Regions from separate parts of the Vreelandella sp. 2A-K22 genome, predicted to be linked through region 2. Evidence: predicted binding sites of a transcription regulator. Region 2 holds the regulator's gene; the other holds the start of a gene.
The links. Region 2 encodes LexA, which represses DNA repair genes until DNA is damaged. Its sites were predicted from a motif close to TACTGTNTANNTANACAGTA; they were not measured.
Positions count from the first base shown of each region.

Region 1: recA (recombinase RecA) is a predicted target of LexA. The motif match lies at 6,262-6,281, and genes of this name have one in related genera.

Region 1 covers NZ_JBSUGC010000007.1:118,289-129,700, forward strand. Annotated here, with positions in the region: gene kdsA (3-deoxy-8-phosphooctulonate synthase) at 1-582, shown strand, start outside; gene eno (phosphopyruvate hydratase) at 649-1,938, shown strand; gene fdxA (ferredoxin FdxA) at 2,504-2,827, opposite strand; gene mutS (DNA mismatch repair protein MutS) at 2,987-5,548, opposite strand; gene ACW17M_RS11395 (CinA family protein) at 5,632-6,171, shown strand; gene recA (recombinase RecA) at 6,301-7,374, shown strand; gene ACW17M_RS11405 (regulatory protein RecX) at 7,399-7,863, shown strand; gene alaS (alanine--tRNA ligase) at 8,078-10,687, shown strand; gene ACW17M_RS11415 (aspartate kinase) at 10,788-11,412, shown strand, end outside.
Region 2 covers NZ_JBSUGC010000004.1:34,842-46,253, forward strand. Annotated here, with positions in the region: gene ppsA (phosphoenolpyruvate synthase) at 1-929, opposite strand, end outside; gene ppsR (posphoenolpyruvate synthetase regulatory kinase/phosphorylase PpsR) at 1,186-2,019, shown strand; gene ACW17M_RS06390 (hypoxanthine-guanine phosphoribosyltransferase) at 2,060-2,638, opposite strand; gene nagZ (beta-N-acetylhexosaminidase) at 2,703-3,740, opposite strand; gene ACW17M_RS06400 (L,D-transpeptidase family protein) at 3,804-4,340, opposite strand; gene ACW17M_RS06405 (TetR/AcrR family transcriptional regulator) at 4,318-5,010, opposite strand; gene lexA (transcriptional repressor LexA) at 5,278-5,958, shown strand; gene ACW17M_RS06415 (energy-coupling factor ABC transporter permease) at 5,967-6,638, opposite strand; gene purU (formyltetrahydrofolate deformylase) at 6,678-7,532, opposite strand; gene ACW17M_RS06425 (ribonuclease J) at 7,763-9,373, shown strand; gene moaE (molybdopterin synthase catalytic subunit MoaE) at 9,419-9,886, opposite strand; gene moaC (cyclic pyranopterin monophosphate synthase MoaC) at 9,889-10,686, opposite strand; gene mobB (molybdopterin-guanine dinucleotide biosynthesis protein B) at 10,691-11,284, opposite strand; gene ACW17M_RS06445 (uracil-xanthine permease family protein) at 11,355-11,412, opposite strand, start outside.

The DNA.
Region 1 (11,412 bases), on a different contig from region 2:
AACGTGCCGATCATCACTGACGTTCACGAGCCTTGGCAGGCGCAAGCAGCCGCTGAAGTCGCTGACATTATCCAACTGCCGGCCTTTTTGGCTCGCCAAACTGATTTGGTGGTCGCCATGGCCAAAACCGGCGCGGTTATCAATATCAAAAAGCCGCAGTTTTTGGCGCCCCATGAAATGCGTCATATCCTCAGCAAGTTCCAGGAAGCGGGTAACGACCAGTTGATGCTCTGCGAGCGCGGCTCAAGCTTTGGTTACAACAATCTGATTGTTGATATGCTGGGCTTTGGTGATATGAAGCAAACCGGCTACCCGGTATTTTTCGATGTGACCCACGCGCTGCAGCGCCCCGGTGGGCGTGCCGATAGTGCTGATGGGCGCCGTGCCCAGGTGGCTGAGTTAGCGCGTGCAGGCGTGGCTGTCGGCCTTGCCGGGCTGTTTTTGGAAGCCCACCCTGACCCAGACAACGCCAAATGCGATGGTCCCTGTGCATTGCCGCTGGATCAATTAGAGCCGTTCTTGACTCAGCTTGCCCAGTTGGATGCGCTGGTCAAAGGGTTTGAGCCGCTAACGATTCGCTAAGCTGTATTTAGCTAATCAGGTCGTTATATTAATAATTTTATCTGACTAACAGGAAAGGATACTGCCATGACCAAAATTGTTGCTATCAGTGCGTTGGAAGTGCTGGATTCCCGTGGTAACCCGACCGTGCAGGCGCACGTACGCCTTGCCAGTGGTGCTGTCGGTGAAGCCTGTGCCCCCAGTGGTGCTTCAACCGGCTCCCGGGAAGCGTTAGAGCTGCGCGACGGCGATAAGTCGCGCTACCTGGGCAAAGGCGTGCTGAAAGCAGTCGATGCGGTCAATGGCAAAATTCGTGAAGCGCTGATGGGCATGGATGCGCGTGATCAGCGCGGCTTGGACGATGCCATGTTGGCGCTGGACGGCACTGAAAACAAAGCGAATCTGGGGGCGAATGCCATCCTAGCCGTTTCGCTGGCGGCGGCTAAAGCAGCTGCTAACGCCAAAGGCGTACCGCTCTACGCCCACATTGCCGAGCTCTACGGTCAACCTGGCCAGTACAGCATGCCGGTGCCGATGATGAACATCATCAACGGCGGCGAGCACGCGGATAACAACGTCGATATCCAGGAATTTATGGTGCAGCCAGTGGGCGCGCCTAACTTCCGCGAAGGGCTGCGCATGGGCGCGGAAATTTTCCACGCGCTGAAGAAAGTGCTCTCCGCGAAAGGGCTCTCTACATCCGTCGGTGACGAGGGCGGCTTTGCGCCTAACCTGGCGTCTAACGCTGATGCGCTAGCGGTGATTAAACAAGCCGTTGCCGATGCTGGCTATGAGCTGGGTAAAGACGTCACGCTGGCGCTGGATTGTGCTTCGTCTGAGTTTTACAAAGACGGTCAGTACAACCTTTCCGGTGAAGGCAAAAGCTACGACGCCCAAGGCTTTACCGATTACCTGGCAGGCCTGTGTGCCGATTACCCGATTGTGTCTATCGAAGACGGCATGGATGAATCGGATTGGGCGGGTTGGAAAGCGCTGACCGATAAGCTGGGCGATAAAGTGCAGCTGGTGGGCGATGACCTATTCGTGACCAATACCAAGATTCTCAAGCGCGGTATCGATGAGCAGATCGGTAACTCTATCCTGATCAAGTTCAACCAGATCGGTTCGCTCTCTGAGACGCTGGACGCGATTAAGATGGCGCAGGATGCTGGCTTTACGGCGGTTATTTCTCACCGCTCCGGTGAAACCGAAGATACCACCATTGCCGATTTGGCGGTGGGTACCTGTGCCGGTCAGATCAAAACGGGCTCACTTTGCCGCTCTGATCGGGTTGCCAAGTACAACCGTTTGCTGGTGATTGAAGCAGAGCTGGGTGATGTGACCTACCCAGGTTTGAAAGCCATTAAAGGGCAGTAAAATGCCAATATCGAGCGAATTTTTAGAGGTGCTTGTAAGAGATGTCTCAAAATTTTGTAAGAGATATCTTACAAATACCGACGAGAATCGCTCGGTTTAGGGTAAGAAATAGCTTACTTTGCCACTAAGTAAAGTTTAAGATATTGTTTAATAAGTAGTTTTTTAAAAAGGGCGAGTCGCAGCGACTCGCCCTTTTGCATTTTGGCTTTGTTGAGAAGCGGCCATGATCTGACACAATATACACAGGACAAGGGGAGGCAAGGACGCTTCAGTCAGGATGCAGCGGGATGTAGGTCAGATGCGCCGGGTGATACAGTGAGGTGAGCCCTGGCAAGGACGTCATCTGAGGAGGTTGATCCAGGGAGTGGTCAGAGGAAGTGCTTGGAGCGGGCGGCCTACGGGTCGCCTTTTTTTGCCCGCAATTTGGCAGCACATTTTTGACGATACACTTTTGAAAACACAAAAAAACCAGCGCTGTTTTTAACAACCAGCGCTGGTTTAAAGAGAATTTTTAAAGAGAGCTTTTAAAAAGAGCTATGTGCTGATTTTTAAACCGTCACAGCGTTTAGCGCTCTAGTTTCTCAAGCTTGCCGGGCTTGCCATCCCACTCTTCGGCGTCCGGCAGCGGGTCTTTTCTTTCGGCGATGTTGGGCCATACTTCGGCCATCTCAGCGTTAATCTCGATAAAGGCCTCCTGTCCATCCGGCAGCTCATCCTCGGAGAATATCGCCTCGGCGGGGCACTCGGGCTCACACAGCGCGCAGTCGATACACTCGTCAGGATGAATGACCAGGAAGTTCGGGCCCTCGTAAAAACAGTCGACCGGGCAGACTTCCACACAGTCGGTGTATTTGCACTGGATGCAGTTCTCGGTAACGACAAACGTCATCTTGCTATCCCTCTTGCAGGGCCGGGTAACTCCCAGCCATGGTCAATCGTGAATGGTTATAAATCAGCCGTTTTTTATAAGCTAAAAGTTTGAACGACATTCTAGAGGTGCGCATACCTGGCGGCAAGCGCCATATGGCTTTCCCTCCTATAAGCACCATTAGATCAGGTCTCGCCACTGATACAACAGCGCTAGCGCTTCCCGTGGCGTTAAACCATCCATATCGACGTTTTCCAACGCCTCGACCACCGGATGCGGTGCAGCGGCGAACAGATCGTTTTGCTGCGGTGCGGTTCGCGGCGCCTGCGCTGTGTTATCCACATCACGCTGCTCCAAACTTATCAGCTTCTCGCGGGCACGTTTAATCACATGGTTGGGCACGCCCGCTAATTGCGCCACCTGCAAACCATAGCTCTGGCTGGCCGGGCCCGCTTCGATGCGGTGCATAAACACAATGCTGTCGCCATGCTCGGTCGCCGTTAGGTGGATATTGGCCACCCCTTCCATATGCTCAGGCAGCGCCGTCATTTCAAAGTAGTGGGTCGCAAACAGCGTTAGCGCGCGTCCTTTTGCCAAATGTTCAGCGCTTGCCCAGGCGAGCGACAGACCGTCAAAGGTACTGGTGCCGCGGCCAATTTCATCCATCAGGATCAAGCTTTGCTGGGTGGCATTGTGGAGAATGTTGGCGGTTTCAGTCATCTCGACCATAAAGGTAGAGCGCCCGCCGGCCAAGTCATCCGATGAGCCAATGCGGGTGAATATTCGATCCAGCGGGCCGATCTCGGCGGCATCGGCGGGCACAAAACTGCCGCAGTGAGCGAGAAGGGCGATGAGCGCCGTCTGACGCATATAGGTCGATTTACCGCCCATGTTAGGGCCGGTAATAATCAGCATGTGCTGGTCAGGATTGAGCGTCACGTCGTTGGGGACAAAGGGTGTCTCGCTCACCTGCTCGACCACCGGATGTCGTCCCGCGTCAATTTGAATCCCGGTGGTTTCGCTGAGTGTTGGACGCACCCAGTTCAGCGCCTCGGCGCGCTCGGCAAAGGCGCACAGTACGTCCAGTTCCGCCAAGGCTTGCGAGGTGCTCTGCAGCGCGTGAAGGCTTGCGTTGAGATCGCCAAGCAGGCGATCGTAGAGCCATTTTTCACGCGTCAACGCGCGAGATTTAGCGGAGAGTGCCTTATCTTCAAACTCTTTGAGCTCGGGGATAATGAACCGCTCGGCATTTTTAAGTGTCTGGCGGCGAATATAGTCGGCGGGCGCCTGCTGGGCTTGTGAACGCGGTAGCTCAATAAAGTAGCCGTGCACCCGGTTGTAGCCCACTTTGAGATTGGCTAGCCCCGTACGCTCGCGCTCGCGAAGCTCGAGCTGAATAAGATAGTCGCCCGCGTTTTCGGCCATGCCACGGTGCTCATCGAGCTCTGAATCAAAGCCATCGGCAATCACCCCGCCATCGCGGATCACCACCGGCGGATTTTCTACCAGCGCCCGGCTGAGCATATCGGCCATTTCTGGGTAGGGGCGAATATGCGGGCGCAGGTTATCCAGCGCACTGCCGCTCTCAACCTCGCTAAGCTGTTGCTCCAGTTCCGGAAGCGTTACCAGTGCATCCCGCAGCCGTGCCAAATCGCGCGGGCGGGCGCTATACAGCGCCACCCGGGCCAGAATGCGCTCCACGTCGCCCACCGCGCTCAACGTCTCGCGCAGCGGCATATAGGCGGCATCCAGGCTTAGCAGCGCCACACCCGCATGACGGGCCTGGACAATCTCGCGTTGACGCAGTGGCCGATTAAGCCAGCGTTTGAGTAGCCGTGAACCCATGGCGGTGGTACAGGTATCCAGCACGCTGGCCAGGGTGTTGTCGCTGCTGCCGCCCAGGTTGATATCAATTTCCAGATTACGGCGGCTGGCAGCGTCGATCACCACCGCGTCGTCGCGGTTCTCAACGCTGATGGCGGTCACGTGGGGCAGGCGCGAGCGCTGAGTGTCCCGGGCATAATCGATCAATACCCCGGCAGCAATTAGCGCAGAGGTTAAGTGCGCACAGCCAAAGCCACGTAAATCCTGCACTTCGAACTGGTCGCAGAGGCTACGGGTAGCGCTTTCCAAATCAAACAGCCACTCGCCCTGGCGGCGCAGGCTGCGTTTCTGCGACCAGGCCTCGGGTAGCGTTAAGCTTTCGGGTACCAGCAGCTCGGCCGGGGAGAGACGCGTCAGCTCGGCGAGCATTTCGGCTTCGCTGTCTACTTCCAGTACGTTGAAGCGACCACTGGAGAGCTCCAGCCAGGCAAGGCCCCAGCTCTCTTTTCCGGGAGAAACGGACACCAGGACGTTGTCGCGGCGGGCATCGAGCAGCGCTTCATCGTGGAGTGTGCCAGGGGTGACGATACGCACCACTTGGCGCTCAACGGGCCCTTTGCTGGTCGCGGGGTCGCCAATTTGCTCACAAATAGCGACCGACTCGCCGCCAGCGACGAGGCGGGCCAGATAGCCCTCAGCGCTGTGATAGGGGACGCCCGCCATCGGGATAGGCTTGCCGCCTGACTGCCCACGCTGGGTAAGGGTAATATCCAGCAGTGCGGCGGCGCGCTTGGCGTCGTCGAAAAACAGTTCATAAAAATCCCCCATGCGGTAGAACAGCAGTACCTCGGGGTGCTCGCGCTTGATCTTTAAATATTGCGTGATCATGGGCGTGTTAGGGGGAATGGCCTGTGACATGGGCGTCCTGATTGAGCAATTTCTTTGAGAAAGCTAAACGCAGTATTCTACGCTGAATAGACGACTCACTTGAAGGAGCGACCATAGTGCCCAGCGAAACTAGCCTGAAAAATCTTGATTTAACCCTGTTAGCTCAGCGGCTGGGGCGGCTGTGTAAGCAGTTGAATGTAGAAGTGACCGCCGCTGAGTCATGTACGGGGGGCGGCATTGCCAGCGCCATTACCGAGGTGGCGGGTAGCTCTGCTTACTTTACGACGGGCTATGTGACCTATGCGAATGCTGCTAAAACGCGCTTATTGGGGGTGCCTGAGACCACGCTGGCCGAGCACGGTGCTGTCAGCAAGGAGGTCGTCAAAGCCATGGTGCTGGGTGCCTGTAATGAAAGTGGCGCGGGCTTAGCTGTTGCCGTTAGCGGTGTTGCAGGCCCAGAGGGGGGGAGCGCTGAAAAGCCGGTGGGTACGGTTTGGTTGGCCTGGGGAGATGCTGCTGCCCAGGAAGCTGAATGCTTTCACTTTCCAGGTGACCGTCAGTCGGTGCGAGAGCAGGCCGTGCGTCAGGCCTTGGTTGGGCTGGTGGCGCGCCTGAATGAGCGCGAGAAGGCGAGCAAGACGAACCAGCCGTAAGAAAAAGGCGCATATGCAAAAAGGCTGTTGATAAAATAGATGAGAGAAAGCGCGATCAAGGATTTGTTTACGGCGCAATCTTTGGCATACTACTGGCTAATTATACAGCTTGTTATGAGGAATCTCTGAATGGCTCAGGATGACAACCGCACTAAAGCGCTAAACGCTGCACTCACCCAAATCGACCGTCAGTTCGGCAAGGGCACCGTCATGCGTCTAGGCGACGCACCGCGTGTCGTCATGCCGTCGGTTTCCACCGGTTCATTGGGTCTGGATATCGCCCTCGGCATCGGCGGGCTGCCGTTTGGCCGCGTGGCTGAAATTTTTGGTCCAGAGTCCTCGGGTAAAACGACACTGACCCTTTCGGTGATTGCGCAAGCGCAAAAGCAAGGCAAAGTGTGTGCCTTCGTCGATGCCGAGCATGCGCTTGACCCCAGCTACGCAGAAAAGCTAGGCGTCAACCTGGATGATCTACTGATTTCCCAGCCGGACACCGGTGAGCAGGCGCTGGAAATTACCGACATGCTGGTACGCTCTGGCGGTGTTGACGTGATTGTTATCGACTCGGTCGCTGCGTTGACCCCGCGCGCTGAAATCGAAGGCGAAATGGGTGATTCCCACGTTGGCCTACAGGCGCGTTTGATGTCTCAGGCACTGCGTAAAATCACCGGTAATATCAAAAACGCCAACTGCTTGGTGATCTTCATCAACCAGATCCGCATGAAGATCGGCGTCATGTTTGGTAGCCCCGAAACCACCACTGGTGGTAACGCGCTGAAGTTCTATGCCAGCGTGCGTCTGGATATTCGTCGTACCGGCTCGGTGAAAGTGGGTGATGAAGTCACCGGTAACGAAACCCGCGTGAAAGTAGTCAAAAACAAGGTAGCACCGCCATTCCGTCAGGCTGAATTCCAGATTCTTTACGGCAAGGGTATCTACCACGCCGGTGAGGTCATCGACCTGGGCGTGCAGTGCAACCTAGTCGACAAAGCCGGTGCCTGGTACAGCTATAAAGGTAAGAAAATCGGTCAAGGTAAAGCCAATTCAGCGCTGTATCTGGAAGAGCACCCGGAAATTATGCTCGAAATCGAAACGCAGATTCGTGAGCAGCTCTTGGCCAAGCCCGATCCTAAAAAGGAGAAGGAAGATGCACCTGCCGAAGCAGCGGCAGAATTGGATGCGGGTGATGACGATCTGCTTTAAGACGACTCTCGCTAAGATAAGCTGATGGCATTCACCTCCCAGCGTGATGCTACGCCCCGTGATATCGCCATTGGTTTACTGGCTCGGCGCGAATACTCCCGCGCCGAGCTTGCTCAGCGTCTGAAGAAAAAGTCTTTCGACGATGCCGCTATTGATGAGTGCCTGGACGCCTTGGTTGAACAAGGGCTGCAGTCTGACGCGCGCTTTGCGGCCAGTTTCGTGCGCTCGCGCATACTGCGTGGCCAAGGCGTGATTCGTATTAAAGGCGAGTTGCGCCAGCGCGGCATAGACCAGGAAACCCTTGCCACCGCTTTTGAAGAAGTGGAGGGGGGCGAGCAGGTCGACTGGTTTGAGCTAGCCCGGGAAACCCTGGCGCGGCGTTTTGATAGCCCTGGTGAGACCCCCAAAGAGCGCGCTAGGCGTGAACGTTTTCTCGCCAGTCGCGGCTTCGATTTTGAACAAATTCGCTACGCGCTCTCCTGTCTGTAATACGTTTTCCCCAGCCTATACAATACCCCCTCTTACATTTCTAGTAGCGCTCTAATACGCTTGTTCATCCAGTTGTTTACGTGGCTGTTTGCCTTTCTGCCACTAAGTGCGGCTTTAGTCGTTTGACAACTGCGCTATAATGGCTGCTTTGCGACCCCTGAGGGTAGCGGCAACAGCGCCCTGGGACATCACGCTTTCTTGTTACGGATACCCTATGAAAAGCGCAGAGATTAGACAGGCCTTTCTCACCTTCTTCGAAGAGCAGGGGCATACGATTGTACCCACCAGCTCATTAGTGCCGGGCAACGACCCGACGCTGCTGTTTACCAATGCCGGCATGGTGCCGTTTAAAGATGTGTTTCTAGGCCGCGATCCGCGCCCTTACGTGCGCGCCACCTCTGCGCAGCGCTGCGTTCGCGCGGGCGGTAAGCATAATGATTTAGACAACGTCGGCTATACCGCACGCCACCACACCTTCTTTGAGATGCTGGGTAACTTCAGCTTTGGCGACTACTTCAAGCGCGACGCCATTCGCTTTGCCTGGGTGTTTTTAACCGAAACGCTGGGACTCCCCAAAGACAAGCTGTGGGTAACGGTACACATCAGCGATGACGAAGCTGAGCGCATCTGGAAAGATGAGATTGGCATCGACCCTGAGCGCTTCTCCAAGCTGGATGAAGATAACTTCTGGCAGATGGGCGACACCGGCCCCTGCGGCCCCAGTTCGGAAATCTTCTTTGATCACGGCCCTGAGGTTTGGGGTGGCCCGCCGGGCAGCCCGGAAGAGGATGGCGATCGCTATATCGAAATCTGGAACCTGGTGTTCATGCAGTTTGATCGCGATGCCCAGGGCACGCTCAACCCGCTGCCCAAGCCCTCCATCGATACCGGTATGGGGCTGGAGCGTGTCGCCGCTGTCATGCAGGGCGTCCACTCCAACTATGAGATCGACCTGTTCCAGAACCTGCTGCAAGCCGCTGCGAAAGCGACCGGGCACCCTGATACCGCTACGCCTTCGTTGCGCGTAATTGCCGACCATATCCGTTCCTGTGCCTTCTTGATTGCTGATGGCGTGCTGCCTTCCAACGAAGGGCGCGGCTATGTCCTGCGTCGGATCATTCGCCGTGCAATTCGTCACGGCCACAAGCTGGGCGCGGTTGAGCCGTTCTTCCACAAGCTGGTGGAGGCGCTGGATGCGGAGATGGGCGATGCCTATCCGGAACTGCGTGAAGCGAGCGATCAAATTGCCCGTGTACTGCTGAAAGAAGAAGAGCAGTTCGCACGCACCCTGGATCACGGTATGGGGCTCTTGAATGCGGCACTGGCCGAGTTGGATGGCAAGGTGCTGCCGGGTGAGACGGTGTTTAAGCTTTATGACACCTACGGCTTTCCCTTCGACCTTACCGCCGACGTCTGTCGTGAGCGTGGCGTTAGCCTGGACGAAGATGGCTTTCAGCAGGCGTTAGAGGCCCAGCGTGAACGCGCACGGGCGGCCAGCCAATTTGGCGCCGACTACAGCGCCTCCATCGAGTTGGAGGGCGAAACTGCCTTTACCGGCTACGACCGCTTGGAAGATCAGGCCAAGGTAACCGCGCTGGTCGACAGCGAGGGCAATCCACTGGCAGCGCTGGAAGCGGGGCAGAAGGGTGTCGTGGTACTAGACCGCACGCCGTTTTACGGCGAGTCAGGCGGCCAGGTGGGCGATACCGGCTACCTGTATGTCGACGGTGGCCGTTTCCAGGTCACTGATACCCAAAAGCAGAGCGGTCATCATCTTCACCAGGGCATGATGGTAGAAGGCTCGCTAAGCGTTGGCGCAAGCGTGCGTGGTGAAGTGGATGCCAGCCTGCGCACAGCCACCATTCGCAATCACTCAGCCACCCACCTGCTGCATAAAGCGCTGCGCATGGTGCTGGGTGATCACGTACAGCAGAAAGGCTCGCTGGTGAACGCCGAGCGCCTGCGCTTCGACTTTAGCCACTTCGAGCCGGTGACCGCCGAGCAACTGGCGGAAGTCGAACGGCTGGTCAATGAGCAGATTCTGGCTAATGCGCCGACCAAGATCGAGCAGATGAGCCTGGACCAAGCCAAGGCCAAGGGCGCAGCAGCGCTGTTTGAGGCCAAATACGCCGAGAACGTGCGCGTGCTGACCATTGGTGCCGACGATTTCTCGATCGAGTTATGCGGTGGTACCCACGTGGCACGCAGCGGTGATATTGGCTGCTGCCATGTGATGAGCGAAGTGGGCATTGCTTCTGGTGTGCGCCGCATCGAAGCGATCACCGGCGAAAATGCGCTGGCTCACTTCCGCGAGCAGGAAGCCCGCCTCGAGCGATTGGGTGAGCGCTTGAAGACCAAGCCTGAACAGGTCGAAGCGCGGGTAGAATCACTGGTTGAGCGCAACCGTAGCCTGGAAAAAGAGCTTGAGCAGCTCAAGGCCAAACTAGCCAGTGCAGCGGGTAGCGATATGCTCAGCCAGGTGCAGGAGGTCAATGGCGTGAAGCTGCTGGCGACGCAGCTGGATGGCGTGTCAGGCAAAGATTTACGCGGCATCCTTGATCAGCTTAAGAACAAGCTAAGCTCTGGAGTGATTATCCTCGGCGTTGCCGACCAGGCGGCGGGCAAAGTGAGTCTGATCGCTGGGGTCACCCAGGATCTGAGCGGCCGAGTGAAAGCCGGTGAGCTGGTGAACCATGTTGCCTCCCAGGTAGGAGGGAAGGGCGGTGGCCGCCCCGACATGGCCCAAGCGGGAGGTAGTCAACCCGACGCCCTGCCGGATGCGTTGAAGAGCGTACCAGCATGGTTGGAAAACGTTCTTAGCTAAACCTCTGGGCCGGTGGCATTATTGTCACCGGCCTTATTATTTATTTAAAACTTGTGACACTTTCACCCTCCATTCCCGAACGCATAGGAAAAAACGGCATATGGCACTATACGTACAGAAGTTCGGCGGCACTTCGGTGGGCTCTGTCGAGCGTATCAAGGCCGTAGCGGAAAAGGTTAAGGGCTTCCGCGATCAAGGCCATCAGGTAGTGGTCGTGGTCTCCGCCATGAGCGGCGAAACCAACCGCCTGACGGACATGGCACAGGCGCTTAACGACGATCCCGCACCGCGCGAGATGGATATGCTGCTATCGACCGGCGAGCAGGTAACTATTTCACTGCTCGCCATGGCGCTTCAGCAAATCGGTGTGCCAGCCACTTCGCACACAGGCGCCCAGGTAGGCATTCATACCGATAGTGCCTATACCAAGGCGCGTATCCAGCGCATTGAAACCGAAGACCTCAAGGCCGATCTGGACGCTGGTCAGGTAGTTGTTGTGGCCGGGTTCCAAGGGGTCGATGAAGACGGCAATATCACCACCCTGGGCCGTGGTGGTTCTGACACCACAGGGGTGGCGCTAGCCGCTGCGCTAGGTGCCGATGAGTGCCAGATTTACACCGATGTTGACGGGGTATACACCACCGACCCTCGCGTCTGCTCCAAAGCCCAGCGCTTAACGAGCATTACCGTGGAAGAGATGCTGGAACTGGCCAGTCTCGGCTCTA
Region 2 (11,412 bases):
CGCTGGTAGTGCTGCTCGATAGTCATCGCCTGACGGGCCAGATCCATCACTTGCTGATCGTTGATACAGAAGCGGCCGCGGTCGGCATGGGGCACATCGACGGTCTCAACCGATTTACCGGCGCTGGCATCCTGCCCATAAACCATCTTGATCAGCTTGGAACCTAAATTACGGCGCAGCACCGCCGGGCGGCCCGCCGCCAGGGTCGGCTTGTGCACGTAGAACTCGTCGGGATTGACTGCACCCTGCACCACGGTTTCGCCCAAGCCCCAGGAGCCAGTGACAAAAACGGCGTCTTTAAAGCCGGATTCGGTGTCCAGGGTAAACATAACGCCTGCCGCACCGGTCTCTGAACGCACCATTTTCTGAACGCCCGCCGACAAGGCGACATTTTCGTGGGCGTAGCCACGGTGCACTCGGTAGGAGATCGCACGATCGTTAAACAGCGAGGCAAAAACCTCGTGCACTGCACGCTTGATATTGTCGAAGCCTTCGATATTCAGGAAGGTTTCCTGTTGGCCTGCAAAGGAAGCGTCGGGTAGATCTTCCGCGGTGGCTGAGCTGCGCACGGCTACTTTCAGTTGCGGGTGCTGTTGCTGCAGCTGGCCGTAGGCATCGCGCAGGGCCGATTCAAAGGTAGGAGGTAGCGGCGTATCGATGATCCATTGGCGTATATTGCGGCCCGCCTCAGCCAGCGCTTTAACGTCATCGACGTCCAGACGGGCCAGGGTGGCATTAATGCGCTCGTTTAATCCTTCGTGGGAGAGAAATTCACGATAAGCGTGGGCGGTGGTGGCAAAACCGCCAGGAACCGTCACGCCAGCACCGGACAGGTTAGAAATCATTTCACCCAGCGAGGCGTTTTTACCACCTACGCGTTCGACGTCCGCCATGCCCAGCTGATCGAACCACAGAATGTACTCTTCCACGTAACCCCCTCGCTCATAGATATCTGCATGACCTTGACGATCATGGATAATTGATTGAGACACCCTAGCACCACGCCAATATATTCGCCATTGGTCTAATAGCGAAGAGAGTGGAGGATTTTTACAACAGCAGGGCTTTTTGGGCTATTTATGTAGTCAGATACATTTGAGCCCGCCAAAACGCCCAATGATGACACGTTGTGCTGACAAACAGCTCGGCTCACAATAGCCGTATCACTCACCCGTGGACTTAGTTATGAAACGTACGGCTTTTTTTATTTCAGATGGTACCGGCATCACGGCGGAAAGTTTAGGACGTAGCTTGCTGGCCCAGTTCAGCGATGTTGAGATCGATATGCAGACCAAGCCCTATATCGATACGTTGGAAAAAGCGCAGGCGTTAGCAGCGATTATTGAGTCGACAGCCAACCGGGATGGTCATCGCCCCATTATCATTGACACCATTGTGGATCAACAAATACGCGACGTTATTCGTAAGGCGTCCGGCTTTAAGGTCGATATTTTTTCCACCTTTCTGGAGCCCTTAGAGCAAGAACTAGAGACCCACTCCTCCTACAGCGTTGGGCGCACTCACTCGATAGGCAGCGATGATGTCTACATGGATCGTATCCACTCCGTCCACTTCGCGCTGGATAATGATGACGGTGCACGCACCCACCAATACGATAAAGCGGATATCATCCTGGTTGGCGTCTCGCGCTGCGGCAAAACACCTACCTCGCTTTATCTGGCGCTGCAGTTTGGCATTCGGGCGGCTAACTACCCGCTGACGGAAGACGATTTAGACGAAGATGGCATGCTGAAGCTACCCAAGGCGCTCGTGCCCCATCGGCAAAAGCTGTTTGGGTTAACCATCGATGCGCGACGCTTGTCGGCAATTCGCAACGAGAGACGCCCCAATAGCCGCTATAGCTCGATGGATCAGTGCCTACAAGAAGTGGAACAGGCCGAGTCGCTCTACCGCACCATGCACATTCCCTTCATCGATGCGACACGCTTCTCGGTGGAGGAGATTTCAACGCGGATGATTGCTGAAACCGGCTTAGCGAGGCGTTTCTCGCCCCGCTAATGTAAAAACTACTACAAAAACTACGCAAGCCCCCAGTGGATTACATGCCTTTGGGGGCAAAAATTCCCGGCGCGTTGCGCCAGTAGCCTTTGTAATCCATACCAAAGCCAAACACATAACGGTCGGCAACTTCCAGGCTGCAGTAGTCGGCTTTCAACCCAGGCACTGCTTTGCGGTTGTGCTGTTTATCGACCAACACCGCTGTGGTAACGCTGGCGGCCTGGGCCTCTTCGCAGTAAGCCAAAATGGCCGCCAGGGTCGCCCCCTCATCCAGGATATCGTCAACAATCACTACGTGACGGCCCGCCATGGGCACTTCAGGGGAAACGCGCCAAAAAAGCTCGCCGCCGCGCAGCTCGTTGCGGTAGCGAGTGGCATGCAAATAATCTACTTCCAACGGAAAGCCCAAGCGGGTAAGCAGATGACCGGTGGTAATCAAGCCACCATTCATTACGCAGTAAAAAACCGGCAGTTTATCGCCTAAATCCCGAGTAATCTCTTCCGCCATACGATCCAGCGCCCGCTCTACCTCTTGCTGAGAAATTAGGCAGTCGGCGTTATCCATCAGCTCACGCATCGAGTCCAGCGACTCTAATGCTTCTTTATCCAACTTTGACATCTACCAACTCCACGGCGGGTTAAAACTTCATTTATTTAAGTAAGAGATTTATTCAGCGCTGGGCTTACTCTGCTTCCGCACTGGACTTGGGCTTATCCGCTAGCGCTTCCAGCTTAGCGTGAGTACGACGCCAACGGCCCAATGCACTCAGCGCATCTAGGTCTGGGCGCGCACGGCTATAGCGCAACTTAGCGGGGCGCTTAGAATTGATTCCGTGGCATGCCTCCATCACTTCAAGCGCGGAGGCTCGGTCATTACATACCAGCAGCATATCGCAGCCTGCTGCCAGCGCTGCCTGGGCACGCGCTTTGGGGTCTCCCGCCTCGTGGGCGCCGGCCATACTCAGGTCATCTGAAAAAATGCAGCCTTTGAAGCCTAGCGATTCCCGCAGCATGCCCAACCAGTTGGGTGAAAAGCCTGCTGGGCGCGTATCAAAAGCACTATAAATAACGTGTGCGGGCATAATCCCATCTAACTGTGAAGCTAACTGGGTAAAGGGCACAAGATCGTGCTGTTTCATCACTTCTAGCGGGCGATCGTCTATCGGCAATGCAACGTGTGAGTCCGCCGCGACACCACCGTGGCCGGGAAAGTGCTTACCCACAGCGGCCATACCGGCATCGTGAAGCCCCTGAATAAATGCATTGCCCAGCTGGGCTACGTGCTGTGGGTCACTGCTGAAACTACGATCACCAATAACGCTGGATAGACCGCTCTCCACATCAAGTACCGGGGCGAAGCTCAGATCCAGACCGCAGGCAGCCATCTCCATCCCTAACAACCAGCCGGCATCTTTAGCTAACGCCAGCCCCTCTCCCTGGGCAGCGCGGTAACACTCGCCGATACGCGCCATGGCAGGCAGGCGTGTTAACCCCTCTTTTATGCGCTGAACGCGACCGCCTTCTTGATCCACGGCAAGCAGTAAATCAGCACGCACACGGCGAATATCGCTGCAGAGCTTGCGAACCTGATAGCCATTTTCAACGTTGCGGGCAAACAAAATTACGCCCCCTACCGTCGGTTCTAGCAGCAAGCGTTTTTCTGCAGCCGTCAATTTTGGGCCTTCAAGGTCAAGCATGACCGGGCCTAACGGTTGAGTCATCGTGATAGGTCCATGAAAAGGGGCGATGATTCTAGACGATCGTCTAGCGGTGTCAAAATCTGATCAATCAAAGGACTGGCGGCCACCGTGCAACCAAACAGGGGTACCCGGCAACGCTAACGAAAAGATATAGAGCAAATCACTATTGCGTAAACGAATACAGCCGTGGGACGCAGCAACGCCCATGGGCTCGTCAGGCGGCGTCCCGTGCAGGTAAATATAGCGCCGTTGCGAGTCCACCTGACCACCGCGGTTCACGTCCTTTTCCAAGCCACACAGCCACAGTATGCGGGTCAGAATCCAGTCACGCTCTGGATGCTCTTCGGCGAGTTCGGGCGAAAATGTCTCGCCCGTCCAGCGGCGACCTCGAAACACCGCATTTTCGGGCATATCTCCGCCAATGGCCGCGCGCACATAGTGCCACCCGCGGGGGGTTTTACCACTGCCATTGCGCTCCCCGCTTCCGGCAGCACCGGATGAAATAGAACACTCATGGAGCACTTTTGGCCCTCGCCAACAGCGCAGCAACTGTTCGGTAGTATCAATCTCCAGCCAGATATGTTCCGTTGGAGGTAGCTCAGCTAGCGTAGGAGTTCGCATGTTTTCCTTCTTCTGGCTTGGCACCGTCAAGGGCTATGGGTAACGGCGCATTCATAGCAGCCACCACTACCGGGAGCAATCGCCTGACCAAATCACGCACAGATACCTGCTCGTGGTAATCCTTCTCCGCGATATCGCGTAGCGCATCGAGGCCAGACAGGGTAAAGATTACCGTGCCGAGCACAAAGTGTAGCCGCCAAAAACGCTCGGCGTCAGGCAGATCCGGCGTTGCTTTGCGCACAAGCTCGGTGAAGCGTGTAAACACATCGCCATACTCTTCCTGGATATAACGTCTTAGATGTCCCTGTGCTTGACTGTAGGCAAGACCCAGCAGGCGCATAAACACTTTCAAACTATTGCGCTCGGCGGGCACCGCGAGAACGGTAGTTGCCATGGTCTCGAGCAGTGTTTCCAGCGGGATAACGCGCCCGGCGTGTTGGCCCTCGAGCTCATCTAGCGCAGTATGAAAGCGCTGACTAAACGGATCCAGGTAGCGGGCAAAAACGGCCTGAATCAAGGCTTTTTTGGAACCAAAATGGTAATTAACAGCGGCTAAGTTAACCCGCGCTTTGCTAGTGATGTTGCGCAGCGAAGTTTCAGCAAAACCCCGCTCTGCAAACAGCACCTCGGCGGTGTCGAGTATACGGGTCACCGTATCAGATTGAGCCATGTCGCTCTCCAGGGAAACAGGTGTTTAAAACATAGCAAAATACTATGCCATAACGTAGGCGGGCTCAACGCTTGATTTATTGACAAAATGTGACGTATTAAATAAGCAGAAACTTAGTTTCAAACGATTAGAAAAATTGCATAGACATCGGCAATAGGCACAGACAAGCCATATACTGGACAGAGGAACATACTGTATACTTAAACACTTATTGATTAAGTCGACATTTAACTTGTTACTGTCTATTCACTATTTATGGAGTCTGGTATGTCGCGTCCGCTAACCGCTCGCCAACAGCACGTGTTTGATTTTATCGTTAAGACCATGGGCGAATTTGGCTACCCTCCTACCCGCGCCGAGATTGCCAAAGCACTTGGCTTCCGCTCACCCAATGCGGCTGAAGAGCACCTGCGCGCGCTGGAACGCAAAGGTGTTATTCGCATTATCCGCAACACCTCTCGCGGCATCCGCCTGCCCAACCAGGAACCTCAAGAAGTCCTGGATAGCGCAGTCACCGCCTTACCCACAACCAACGTGGAAGCCCCACCCACTGGCCTGCCTGTGATCGGGGAAGTAGCTGCCGGCAGCCCCATTTTGGCCGCCGAACATATTGATCGCTACTGCCCGCTACCGGCCGAGTACTTCACTCCCAAAGCTGACTATCTGCTGCGCGTACGCGGCCTTTCCATGAAGGATATTGGCATTTTGGAAGGTGATTTACTGGCGGTTCATCGCACTGACCGGGTTCGCGATGGCCAGATCGTGGTTGCCCGCCTGGACGATGAAGTAACGGTTAAACGCTTCAAACGCCAGGGGCACCAAGTGACGCTGTTTGCAGAGAACCCTGATTTTGCGCCCATTGAAATCGACCTGCGCTCTCAAGCGCTCGATATTGAAGGCGTTGGAGTCGGCGTAATTCGTGGTGGCAACGGCCAGGCACTCGGCTAATAAATCCGCTACTGCAGGTCGATATAGCGGTGGTCATTGAAGGTGGCCACCCAGTTTGGGTGATAGACCAGCAGGATGCTCAACAGCATGCCAGTAATAAATGCCTCTGAAGGCATTAGCAGTGGTAAAAAACGCGCATACTCCTGGGCGAGATAGATCGCCTCAGGGTCTGTACCCGCGACGATAATCAGCACTACCGCCGCCAAGCCTCCTCCCAGCGTTGCCAGCGCCGCGCCAAAAAAGCCGCAGGCAAACAGAAAGACCATCAAGTTATCCGGCAGGCGGCGATCTACCAGCCGCCATACCGTGCCAATAACGGCCGCCGGGACGATCCCGGTAACCAGCACATTTGCCCCCAGCAACATCCACTCATTGCGGCCAATCACCACCATGGCAATGTTGATCAGCACGTTGCTAATCAGCGCTAATGGCGCTTTAAAAACCAGTGTCATCAATACTGTAAAAACAAGGTGTAGCGTTAGCCAATCAACAGCCTGGGCACGAAGCTGCCACATCAGCATCACCGCCAGCGTAGTACCCAGCCAGCGGTGCTGAAGCGCTGAATCCGCTATCAACACCTGCCAGGGCCGCCCCCAAAGCGCCCATGCGATCACTGCTAACGAGAGTAGCCAGGTGAACAGCAGCGCCCAGGGCGCTAATACACTTTGCGCAAATGACATGGCGGCCTCTCAGGTTGATGGGCGGGCATTATAGAGTACTTAGCTAAATACCACTGTCTTGTTGCCATGCACCAACACACGATCCTCTAAGTGCCAACGCAAACCTCGAGCGAGCACGGCTTTCTCCACATCACGACCAAAGCGGACTAGATCAGTAGGCGTATGACAGTGGCTAACGCGATGGATATCCTGTTCGATGATGGGGCCTGCGTCGAGTTCCTCGGTCACATAGTGGCAGGTAGCGCCAATCAGCTTAACCCCCCGCTGGTAGGCCTGGTGGTAGGGCTTAGCCCCGGCAAAAGAGGGCAAAAAGCTGTGGTGAATATTGATCACTCGCCCCGCATAGCGCGCGCACAGCTCAGGGGGCAGTATTTGCATATAGCGCGCCAGCACCACGCAGTCGGCGCGGGCACTGTCGATTTCGGCCTGAACCTTGGCAAACGATGCTTGCTTATTGTCGGGGTCGACCGGTACATGGTGATAAGGAATACCGTACCACTCCGTCAGCGAACGCATATCATCATGGTTGGAGATAACCCCGACAATGTCGCAATCCAGTTCCCCCGCCTGCCAGCGGTAAAGTAGATCTACCAAGCAATGTGACTCCCGCGACACCATCAGCACTACGCGCCTACGCTGCTGGGTATCCACCAGCGACCACTGCATATTGAATTCGCTGGCTATCGGTTCAAATGCCGCGCTCAGCGCTTCCGCCGACATACCTACCGAATCCGCCAGGATTTCGTAGCGCATAAAAAAGCAGCCGGTTTCTAAATCGGAGTGCTGGCTGGCTTCGGTAATGGAGCCGCCCTGCTGGGCAATAAAGCTCGATACCCGTGCAACAATACCCACCCGGTCAGGACAGGAAACCACTAAACGATAATAATGAGACATGTGAGCTACTCTTGACCTATTGCTAAGTTAATTATGACAAACCAGCGGCTTAGGTCGCATAGTGTATCGGAAGGCCATGGATGATTGTTAGCTGCCCCTGCCTTCCCGTATAGTTAAGTCACTACTTTTTAGGTTTTTCATAACAGATGCATTCACCACGCGTTCAAATTCGTCCCCGTCGTCGTCCACCGCTGCGCATGTTGCCGCTGGGGGGATGCGGTGAGATTGGAATGAATCTAACGCTATACGGCTATGACGATCACTGGATAGCCGTGGACTGCGGCATGATGATCCGCCAGGATCTTCCCAACTCGCCACTGCAGGTACCCAATCTTGATACGCCGAAAGCACTAGGGATCGTGCCCAAAGCGCTATTTATCACCCATGGTCACGAAGACCACATTGGTGCCGCAGCCTGGCTATGGCCGATGTGGAACTGCCCCATTTACGCCACCCCGCTGGCGGCAGGCCTGTTGCGGCTAAAATTTGCCGAGCATCAGCTTAGCAGTGCGGCTATCCATGTCATTGAACCTGGCGAGGCCCTAGAGAGCGGGCCATTCACGCTGCGCTATTTACTTTTAACCCACTCGATTCCCGAAAGCTGTGCGCTAATAATGATGGCCGGTGGCTATCGCGTTTTACATACCGGCGACTGGAAACTCGACCCTGAACCGATTATCGGCACGCCGATCAGTGCAGCCCTCTTCAAGGCGCTTGCCCCGGTTGACTTGGTTGTGGGCGACTCCACTAACGCCCCCATGCCCGGGCACTCCGGTAGCGAGGGGGACGTCGCCCGCGCCCTGACAAAAACCCTCGGCAACTGCCAGGGCCGGGTGGTGGTCTCCTGCTTTGCCAGTAACCTTGCCCGGGTGTTAGCGATAGGGCGCGCCGCTCAGAAGTGTGGCCGACGCATTAGCTTGATGGGCCGTTCAATGGAGCGCATGGTCAGCGTTGCCCGGGGGCTCGGCTATATGGATGATTTACCGCCTTTGGTGCCCAATCATGACTTAGGCTACCTCCCCCCGGATGAAGTGGTGATTATCGCCACCGGTAGCCAGGGTGAGCCCCGAGCTGCGCTACAGCGCCTCGCCCAGGGTCGCCACCCTTTTGTGGATCTTCAGCCGGGCGATAACGTTATTTTTTCGGCTAAAGCCATTCCTGGCAATGAACGCCCCATTGAACAGCTTAAAAAGCGTTTGGCGCATTTAGGTGTCAACCTCTACGACGAGTTCAACCACCCTGAACTGCACGCTACCGGGCACCCCGCTCAGGATGAACTGATCAAGCTGTATCAGTGGGTCAGGCCAAAACATCTCATACCGGTGCATGGCGAAGCCCGTCACCAACAAGCTCATCAGACTATTGCCAAACAGCTAGGCATTAGCGCTCCATTGACGCCGGTGAACGGCGATCTAATTTGCTTTGACAGTCACGGGCTGCGCTGTGAGTCGCGCTATCCGCAGCCGCCCTGCATCGTCAGTCAAAACAGCGTGGTGCCCCATCCTGGTCTTGAGGTGCACGACGCCAACAAGGCCCGTCGCGGTAGCTTATACTTAGCGCTGCCAGTGACGGCTACTGACACTGGATGGGCGCGTATTGGCCGTTTGATGCTGGATGCCTCGGGGGCCAGCCCGCTAGATGAAGATAGCTTTAATGATTGGCTGGATGATCAGCTTGAGGAGATTGCAGCAGAGACGCTTGCCGACTTGCGCCAAGCATTACAGCCTCGCATGGTGCAGTGGCTGGCGGAGCATATGCAGCACCTGCCCGACGTGCATCTACAGATTATGGCCGCCGAAATGCCAGAGACCATCCCCCTGGAGAACGCCGCCAATCGTTAGAGCTGTGCATTATTGTGAAAAAAAAAGCGCAGCAACGCGGCAGTCTCACTCCCAGCGCGCTGCATCTTGTTGATCAGAGTGACGCTCTTTGACCCAATACTCGCCCTGGGCAGAGTGCTCTTTCTTCCAGAAAGGCGCCTGGGTTTTCAGGTAATCCATAATAAAATCGCAGGCTTCGAACGCCTCACGCCGGTGTGCGCTGGCTACGAGTACGCGCACAATCGGATCGCCTGGCCCCAGGTAACCGACACGATGAATAATCCGCACCGCTTGGAGCGACCAGCGCTGCCAAGCCTGTTCACCAATCTCCGTCAGCGTACGCTCGGTCATTCCCGGATAGTGTTCCAGCGTTAACCCTGTGACGTCCGGCGTTTCATTAAAATCACGCACTAAGCCGGTAAAACTCACCACCGCGCCAATATCACTACGCCCAGCCAAGGCATCGTCATAGCCGTAGTCCATTGGAAACGAGGCTGCTTGAATCGTTACTTTAATATCCAGCTTATTATCCACCCTCACCCCCCTGTTACTGGCGGGAAAAACGCCACTTCGTCATCATCGGTCACTAACGCCTCGTCATTGGCCATGACCTGATTAATCGCACACAGCGTACGCTGGTCGGTGAGTTGTTTAAAGCGACTATCCTGCTCGGCCAGCGCGGCTTTTAATCCACTAATGTCGCGGCTAGCCAGTTGATCGAGACTCACGACGGTCTCACTTTCGCCTACCCACTCGCGCAGTTCGGCTAAAAACTTAACCCGCACGCAGGGTGAAGGGCAGCGCTCGCCCAAGCTGACTTCTCCGGCTACGCCGTCACCGGTAACAATCGGCGCCTGGGTGCTCATACGCTGGTAGTCGCCACGCTGACCACCTTGCTTGCTGTCGAGTTGTATAGCCTCGATACGCATACCTTTATCGACCGCTTTGCACATATCGTAAAGCGTCAAACAGGCTACTGAGACAGCGGTAAGGGCTTCCATTTCGACCCCGGTGCGTCCATTCAAGCGACACAGCGAGGTCACATGAACGCAGGATTCGGCCACATCAATATCGAACTCAACAGAAACCTTGGAGAGCGCCAGTGAGTGACAGAGAGGAATCAGCTCATGAGTACGTTTGGCCGCCTGGATACCAGCGATACGCGCGGTGGCCAACACATCGCCCTTGGGCAGTTCACCATCGCTAAGTAATTTCAGCGTTTCAGGCTGCATTATAATGCGCCCGGAGGCGACTGCTTCGCGGCGGGTTTCCAGCTTATCGCCGACGTCCACCATATTGGCTTCGCCACGGGTATTAAGGTGGGTCAAATGCATGTTGTCACCATTGCTGTTTTGAAGACATATGTTTTGAAGACGTATTTTTTGAAGACATCGTATCGTTTTTAGCGCTTAACCAGGTCACTACCCATTGTGCAACCGCTTCGCTATCGTCTAGATCTAACTGAGCCACCGAAGCCGCCAGGTCGATAGGCGGTGGCGCACTGAGAGCGACTGCCTCAACCCATCGGCCGGTTAAAATATCCACATCGCCAACCCCTTCGCGGTATAGCACCAGCTTGGGAATCGGCCAAGCCTTGAAGCCTTCGACAATCACCAGGTCAGGTTTGTGCGGCACCATCATGGCAATTAGCTGGGCTAAATCAGGCTCTTCCTGGTCAGGGGTTTCCTGCATCAGCGCAAAGCGCTGACGGGAAGCCACCAGTATCGGGGCGGCACCTGCGCTACGCAGCTTATAGCTATCCTTGCCGGGCTGGTCGACATCAAACGAGTGGTGCGCATGCTTGATGACAGCGACGCTCAAGCCATACTCCCCTAATCGTGGCAACAGCTTCTCTAGCAGCGTCGTTTTTCCGGTACCGCTCCAGGCAGCAACCCCCAGTATGGGAAAAGGTGCGGTTAGTTCGTTTTCCATGCTGCCGAAACTCCTGATGATCACTCACGCTACCATTCTAACGATTCACACAGCGTTATAGAGGATGACTCTACTCGCCCTCTTGCTCACGGGGTAATAGCCAGTTCAACGCAATACCCACCAAAGCG